DNA from 3 places in the Stenotrophomonas sp. ESTM1D_MKCIP4_1 genome. Region 3 is predicted to be linked to each of the others. Evidence: predicted binding sites of a transcription regulator. Region 3 holds the regulator's gene; each other region holds the start of a gene.
What was found. Region 3 encodes FliA, which starts transcription of late flagellar genes. Its sites were predicted from a motif close to TAAAGTTTNNCNNNCNNNGGCCGATAA; they were not measured.

Region 1 (2,261 bases), 2.1 Mb from region 3:
ACCACGCCAGCCGCCATCACCCATGTGCTGGATGTCGCCGACGCGCTGGGTTGGGACCGCTTCACCCTGATGGGCCATTCGATGGGCGCCGGCATCGCCAGCCTCACCGCAGCTGTCAGTGATCGCGTCGAACGGCTGATCGCCATCGAAGCGCTGGGCGGCCTGCGCGGGCCCGAAGAAGAAACCGCCGATCGCCTGCGCGATCACGTGAATGCCAGCCGCGCCTTGGCGCGCAAGCAGCTGCGCGTGTTCCCGGAACTCGCAGCACCCATCCGCGCACGGATGATGGCCAACCAGCTCAGTGAGGGCTGCGCCCGCCTGCTGGTCGAACGCGGCGTGGAGCCGGTGGAAGGCGGCTACCGCTGGTGCAGCGATCCGCGCCTGATGCTGCCCACGGCCATCCGCCTCAGCGAGGGCCAGATCGACAACCTGCTGCAGGCCATCGCCTGCCCCACCCAGGTGATCTACGCCACGCCGGCACAGTCCTACTATCCGGAGCCCGGCCGCAGCCAGCGGCTGCAGCACCTGCGCGACGGGCGCCTGGCCGTGTTTCCCGGCAACCACCACCTGCACATGGAACATCCGGCGCAGATCGCCGAAGTGATCAACCGCTTCCTCGCCGGCTGAGCAGCGCCTGCGCCGCACGCTTCACTCTGCGCGCGCACGGCCGATAGAACAGTTGCGGGCCCCTGCGCCCGTGGTACGCGGGTCCGGTCGGGCCTGCGGCTGTTCGTGCTCTGCAAGGAAGCCCACATGCCTGTCTGCCTGCACCGCCGCCCACAGGACGTGGCCCCGGTGTCTGCCATCCGCGTCATCTCCCCCTGCACATTCCTGGCCCTGCCACTGACACGCCGTCGCGCGTGGCGGTACGCCGGGCCTGTGCCGTCCGCTTTTCCAGGAGTCATCGATGTCCGTCGCATCCCCTCGTCCCCCCGATCAGGGCCGCCGCCCCTATCTGCAGCAGCTCGCACGACGCGGTGACCGCCGCCTGCTGGTCGGCAGCGTTGCCATGGCGCTGCTCGGGCTGGGCCTTGTATTGAATGGCCAGCGCGATCTGGTCGCCCTGCTGGCAGTGACTGCGGTGCTGCCCGCCGCGTGGCTGGCTGGCCCGCAGGCAGGTAGCCGCCTGGCCCGCAATGGCCTGGCGGTGATCATCGCCACCCAGCTTGGCCTGCTCTGCCACCTCGGGGGTGTCAGCCCCGCGTTGCCGATCGCCCTGCTGCTTGCGGTTCTGCTGGGCCATCGCGACCGCCTGCCACTGTGGCTGGCGGGTACGGTCGGGGTGATCGCCCTGCTGCTGCCGCTCCTGCAGGGCGCCGCGATACTGCCTGGCCTGCTGCACGCCGCTGCGTTGGGTGGTCTGGCCCTCGTGCTCGGCCAGACTGCGGCGCGCCTGCGCCAGCAGGGCGAGGCGCTGGGCCATGGCCCGCAGCGACTGGCCGCACTGGCGCGGGATATTGCCACCGGAGCCGACCTGACCGCACACAGCAACGCGCAGGATTACGCCGCCGGTTCCCTGGCCCATGCACTGGCCGACACGGCCCGCCACGTGCAGGCACAGCGTGGCCGGCAGGCACAGGCACATGCCGAGAACGCGCAGATCCGTCAGGCGCTGGATGTCTCGCGCACGGCCATGATGATCGCCGACAACGAGCACGTGATCCGTTACGTAAACCGATCGGTCGTCGCCCTGCTGCGCAACCAGCAAGCCACGCTGCGCCAGGCCTTCCCGGATTTCGATGCCGAACGGCTGGTGGGCACCAGCATCCATCGTTTCCACGCCAATCCGGACCGCATCCGCACCCTCCTCAACGGCCTGCAGGTCACCCACAACGGCAAGATCCAGATCGGCGCGGTGCACTTTGCCCAGGTGGTCACCCCGGTGTTCGATGCACAGGGCAACCGGCTCGGCTTTGCCGTGGAGTGGCACGACCGCACGCATGAACTGACACTGGAGAACGCCGTCGCCGGCATCGTCGCGGCGGCAGCGGCGGGCGATCTCGAGCAGCGGCTCCAGGCCAGCGAGGGTGCAAGCTTCCTGCACGGCCTCACGGCGGGCATCAACCAGCTGATGGCAACCGTCGGCGGTACCGTCGAAGAGGTACGACAGATGCTGGCCGCACTGGCCCGCGGTGAGCTCGACCAGCGCATGCAGGGTCAGTACCAGGGCGCGTTCGCCGCGATCCAGCGCGATGCCAACGCCACCGCCACCCAGCTGGCCCGCATGGTCGGTCGCATCCAGCACAGTGCCGGCGCGATCC
Region 2 (2,261 bases), 470 kb from region 3:
GGCTGCCCAGCACCAGCACTTCATTCACGCGTCCGGCAGGGGGCCCTTTGAGCTGGTCGGGGTGGAAGGCGGGGCGGTACGGCGCATCCGCCGCACCGGCTGTGGTGCTGCACACCGCCAGCAACAGAACACACGCGCTTCGCTTGAACATGGCTTCTCCCTGCAATGGTTGGCTCCCTGACCCGGCCATGGTGCGCGCGGCTGCGCGTGAGGGGATGCGCCGTTGGTCATTGCAACCTTTTCGGTGCAGCGTGCATCGCTGTAACGGCAGGGATCATCCACAATGGCCGTTGCACCCCGGAACAGACAACGACATGGACGCTGCGTTGCCCATCGTGACCACTGCTGCAGTGCTTGGAGCGATCATCGGCTTCGTCGGGCCGCTGGGCTGGCGTTGGCACGTGCTGCGCCTGTCGCCGGCGTTGTTGCTGCCGGTCGCACTGCACATCCTGCAGACCTCGTCGTGGATCCTGGGGGGCGGCGGTGGCTGGGTGACCGCGGCGCTGCTGGTCTGGGTGGGCAGCCTCGGCTACCTGCCGGCGGTACTGGCCATTGCCGTGCTGCGCTGGATCCTGTGGCGGCAACGCTGACCGGGGCCCAGCGCCGGCAGGGTGCCGCCCTGGCCAAATGGGCCTAAAGGCTGCGGCGGGCCTGCCGATAACCGGAATGGATCCCGCTCCTGTTCCTCGCGGCTGGACTCTAGGCTGCCCCCGACGGGCGGCCCGCGCTGTGTGTACCGCAGTCCGCAGTCCAGAGCTTTACGCGCACCACCAACAAGGACGCTACCCCCGCGCGTCTGCAAGTCCAGGCAATTGATGGCCCCGCCGGGCATCCGCCCGCCGGATTGCATTTTATTGGACTCCGAGGACCCCATGATGCTGATGCCAGGCTTCACGGCAGGTGAGCAGACACCGGCCGACTCCCATTCCCGCTATTCGCCCTGGCGCGCGCTGCTGGGCGCGCTGGGTTCCCAGCGCAGCGCCACTGCACAGTCGGAACAGGACCGTCGCCAGGACGAGCTGGCCGCGCAGGTGGCCGCGTTGCACCGCGTGCAGGCGGTCATCGAGTTCGGCCTGGATGGCACCATCCTGCAGGCCAACGAGAACTTCCTGCAGGCCGTGGGCTACCGTCTGGATGAGATCCAGGGCCAGCACCACGCCCTGTTCGTCGACCCGGAGCACAGCCGCAGCGCCGAGTACCGCGAGTTCTGGGCGCGGCTGGCGCGTGGCGAGTTCGACGCCGGGCAGTACCGGCGCTTCGGCAAAGGAGGACGGGAGATCTGGATCCAGGCCTCGTACAACCCCGTCCTGGATCGCCAGGGGCGGCCCTACAAGGTCGTGAAGTTCGCCACCGACATCACCGCGCAGAAGCTGCAGGCCGCCGATTCAGCGGGGCAGCTGGCCGCCATCGACAAGTCGCAGGCCGTGATCGAGTTCGGCCTCGATGGCCGCATCCTGTCGGCCAACGCCAACTTCCTGGCCGCCACCGGCTACACCCTGGAGGAAGTGCGCGGACAGCATCACGCCTTGTTTGTCGAACCCGAGTATCGCCAGAGCGCCGAGTACCGCCAGTTCTGGGAAAAGCTTGGCCGCGGGGAGTATGACGCGGGGCAGTACCGGCGCCTGGGCAAGGGCGGTCGTGAGGTATGGATCCAAGCCTCGTACAACCCGATCCTGGACATGAACGGCCGTCCGTTCAAGGTGGTGAAGTATGCGACCGACATCACCGCCCAGGTACACGAAAACCAGGCCACCCAGCGTGCCGTGGCGCAGACCCGTGAAGTGGTGGCGGCCGCAAAGCAGGGCGACCTGACTCACCACGTGGACATGACCGACAAGCGCGGCCCGGTCGCCGAGCTGTGCGAGGGCGTCAACGCGCTGGTCGAAGCGATGGCCGGCATCCTCGGCCAGATCAAGTTCGCCGCCGATACCATTGCCGTGGGCGCCAGCGAAATCGCGCAGGGCAACAGCGATCTGTCCCAGCGTACGGAGCAGCAGGCCGCGTCGCTGGAAGAAACGGCAGTGTCCATGAAGGGCCTGGCCGACACCGTACAGCGCACCGCCACCCATGCGCGGCAGGCCAGCGAACTGGCCGGCGGCACCGCCGATGTGGCAGCGCGTGGCGGCGCGGTGGTTCATGAGGTGGTCGCCACCATGGCGGTGATCAACGCCTCCTCGCGCCGCATCGTGGACATCATCGGGGTGATCGACGGCATTGCCTTCCAGACCAACATCCTGGCGCTCAATGCGGCAGTGGAAGCG
Region 3 (2,261 bases):
TCCGACAGCAGGTCGTCGGCGTCGTTCTGCGAGACCGCGTGGCGGTCCAGCCCCTTCAGTGCCGGCCCGGCCAGTTCCGGGTCGGTGCGATGCTGTTCCGGCGGCAGGCCGAGCGCGCCGAAGCCTTCGTGCACGCGGCGGACGATGCCGACCACGCGACGGATGATCTGGCCGGTCAGGTCCTGGTAGCTCTGGGTCAGGGCGATTTCGGTCAGGTTGTGGCGGATGCGTTCAAGCTGGGCATCCTGGCCTGGCTGCAGGCCGTCGGCGCGCAGCTGTTCGGTCAGGGCCCGGCATTCCTCGGCCAGGTCCAGGGTGCGGTGGGTCGCCTGTTCGGTCATGGCCACCACGTGGTCCAGGCGGGCGCAGGCGTCGTCCAGCTCGCCGGCCTCGTCGGGCACGGTCGGCAGTTCGCCCAGCGCCTGGCCCAGTTCGCGGGCCAGCCGTGAAAGGCCGCTCATCATCGGCTGGGTGCGCGCGGCCACCAGGCTGTCGATGCGCTGGCGCCAGGCGGCCTCGTCACCCGATTCCAGGGCATCCAGAGCCTCCTGCAGGCGCAGGGCGAGGGCACTTCTGTCGACCGGGGTATCCATCAGGCGCTGGCCGCCAGGCGCTCGAAGATCTTGCCGAGCTTTTCTTCCAGGGTCTGCGCGGTGAACGGCTTGATGATGTAGCCGTTCACGCCGCTCTGGGCGGCTTCGATGATCTGCTCGCGCTTGGCTTCTGCGGTGACCATCAGTACCGGCAGCGTCTTCAGCTTGGCATCGGCGCGGATGGCCTTGAGCAGTTCGATGCCGGTCATCACCGGCATGTTCCAGTCGGTGACCACGAAATCGAACGGCTGGCTCTGCAGCATCGACAGCGCGGCATGCCCGTCCTCGGCTTCGGCGGTGTTGGTGAAGCCCAGATCGCCCAGCAGGTTCTTGACGATGCGACGCATGGTCGAGAAATCGTCGACGATCAGGATGCGCATGTTCTTGTTCAAAGCAGAGTTCCTTTGTTGTTCACTACGGGCGGCCGGGGGCAGCCGCCTCGTGCATGTTCATTCTTCCAGGCCGGCATCGACGGCCTCGAAGATCTTCAGGCGGCCGCGCAGGCGCAGCACGGCCTGGCCGTGGATCTGGCAGACCCGCGACTCGCTGACGCCGAGCACCGCGCCGATCTCCTTCAGGTTCAGCTCCTGCTCGTAGTACAGCGACAGCACCAGCTGTTCGCGTTCAGGCAGGTGGCCGATGGCCTTGCCCAGTTCGCGGCCGAACTCGCCGCGTTCCAGCACCTGCTGCGGGGTCGGGCCGCCCTGGGCGACGGTGTCCAGCTCGCCCTGGTCCTCGATGCGCGATTCCAGGCTCAACACCTGGCCACGCGAGGCGTCTTCCATCAGGCGCAGGTACTCGGGCAGCGGCATGTCCATCGCGGCGGCCACTTCGGTGGCGCTGGCCGCACGGCCACTGGTCTGTTCCAGCCGGCGGATGGTGGCGGCGGCGTCGCGGGCGCGGCGGTGGACCGAGCGCGGCACCCAGTCGCCACGGCGGATCTCGTCGATCATCGAACCGCGGATGCGGATCGAGGCGTAGGTCTCGAACGAGGCGCCCTGGTCTGCGTCATAGCTGCGCGAGGCTTCGATCAGGCCCATCATGCCGGCCTGGATCAGATCGTCCACCTCGACACTGGCGGGCAGGCGGGCGGCCAGATGGTGGGCGATGCGGCGCACCAGGTCCGAGTGCTGGACGATCACATCGGTCGCGCTGGCGCGCTGGACTTCCTTGTACTGGGCTGCGCCTTTCATACGGTCACCCCACGCTGCTTGAGGATGCGTTCCAGGAAGAATTCAACGCCACCGCGCGGTTCGGTCGGCGCCTGCCAGCGGGCGGTGCGGCGGGCAATCTCGGTGATGGCCAGTGCGGCCGGGCTCGACGGATAGGCCTTGACCACCGGCTGCTGGCGCTGCACCGACAGGCGCAGCCAGTCATCCTGCGGGACGCAGCCCAGGTAGTTCAGCGAGACATCGGCGAGGAACTTCTCGCAGACGCGGGTCAGCTTTTCATACAGCACGCGCCCTTCGTTGGGGTCGCGCACCATGTTGGCCACCACCTGGATGCGGTCTACGCCACGTTCGCGCGAGAGCACCTTGATGAGCGCGTAGGCATCGGTGATCGAGGCCGGCTCGTCGCAGACCACCACCACCGTGTCCTGCGCGGCCTGGCAGAAGGTCAGCACGCCATCGGTGATGCCGGCGGCGGTGTCCACCACCATGATGTCCA

Region 1: the regulator FliA is predicted to act here: its motif matches at 648-674, upstream of C1924_RS19965 (methyl-accepting chemotaxis protein).
Region 2: the regulator FliA is predicted to act here: its motif matches at 635-661, upstream of C1924_RS11745 (methyl-accepting chemotaxis protein).

The regions. Positions count from the first base shown of each region.
Region 1 covers NZ_CP026004.1:4,411,393-4,413,653, forward strand. The annotation lists gene C1924_RS19960 (alpha/beta hydrolase) at 1-627, shown strand, start outside; gene C1924_RS19965 (methyl-accepting chemotaxis protein) at 908-2,261, shown strand, end outside.
Region 2 covers NZ_CP026004.1:2,558,801-2,561,061, reverse strand. The annotation lists gene C1924_RS11755 (DUF5694 domain-containing protein) at 1-151, opposite strand, end outside; gene C1924_RS11750 (hypothetical protein) at 315-590, shown strand; gene C1924_RS11745 (methyl-accepting chemotaxis protein) at 876-2,261, shown strand, end outside.
Region 3 covers NZ_CP026004.1:2,084,424-2,086,684, forward strand. The annotation lists gene C1924_RS09625 (protein phosphatase CheZ) at 1-593, opposite strand, end outside; gene cheY (chemotaxis response regulator CheY) at 593-985, opposite strand; gene C1924_RS09635 (RNA polymerase sigma factor FliA) at 1,043-1,786, opposite strand; gene C1924_RS09640 (MinD/ParA family protein) at 1,783-2,261, opposite strand, start outside.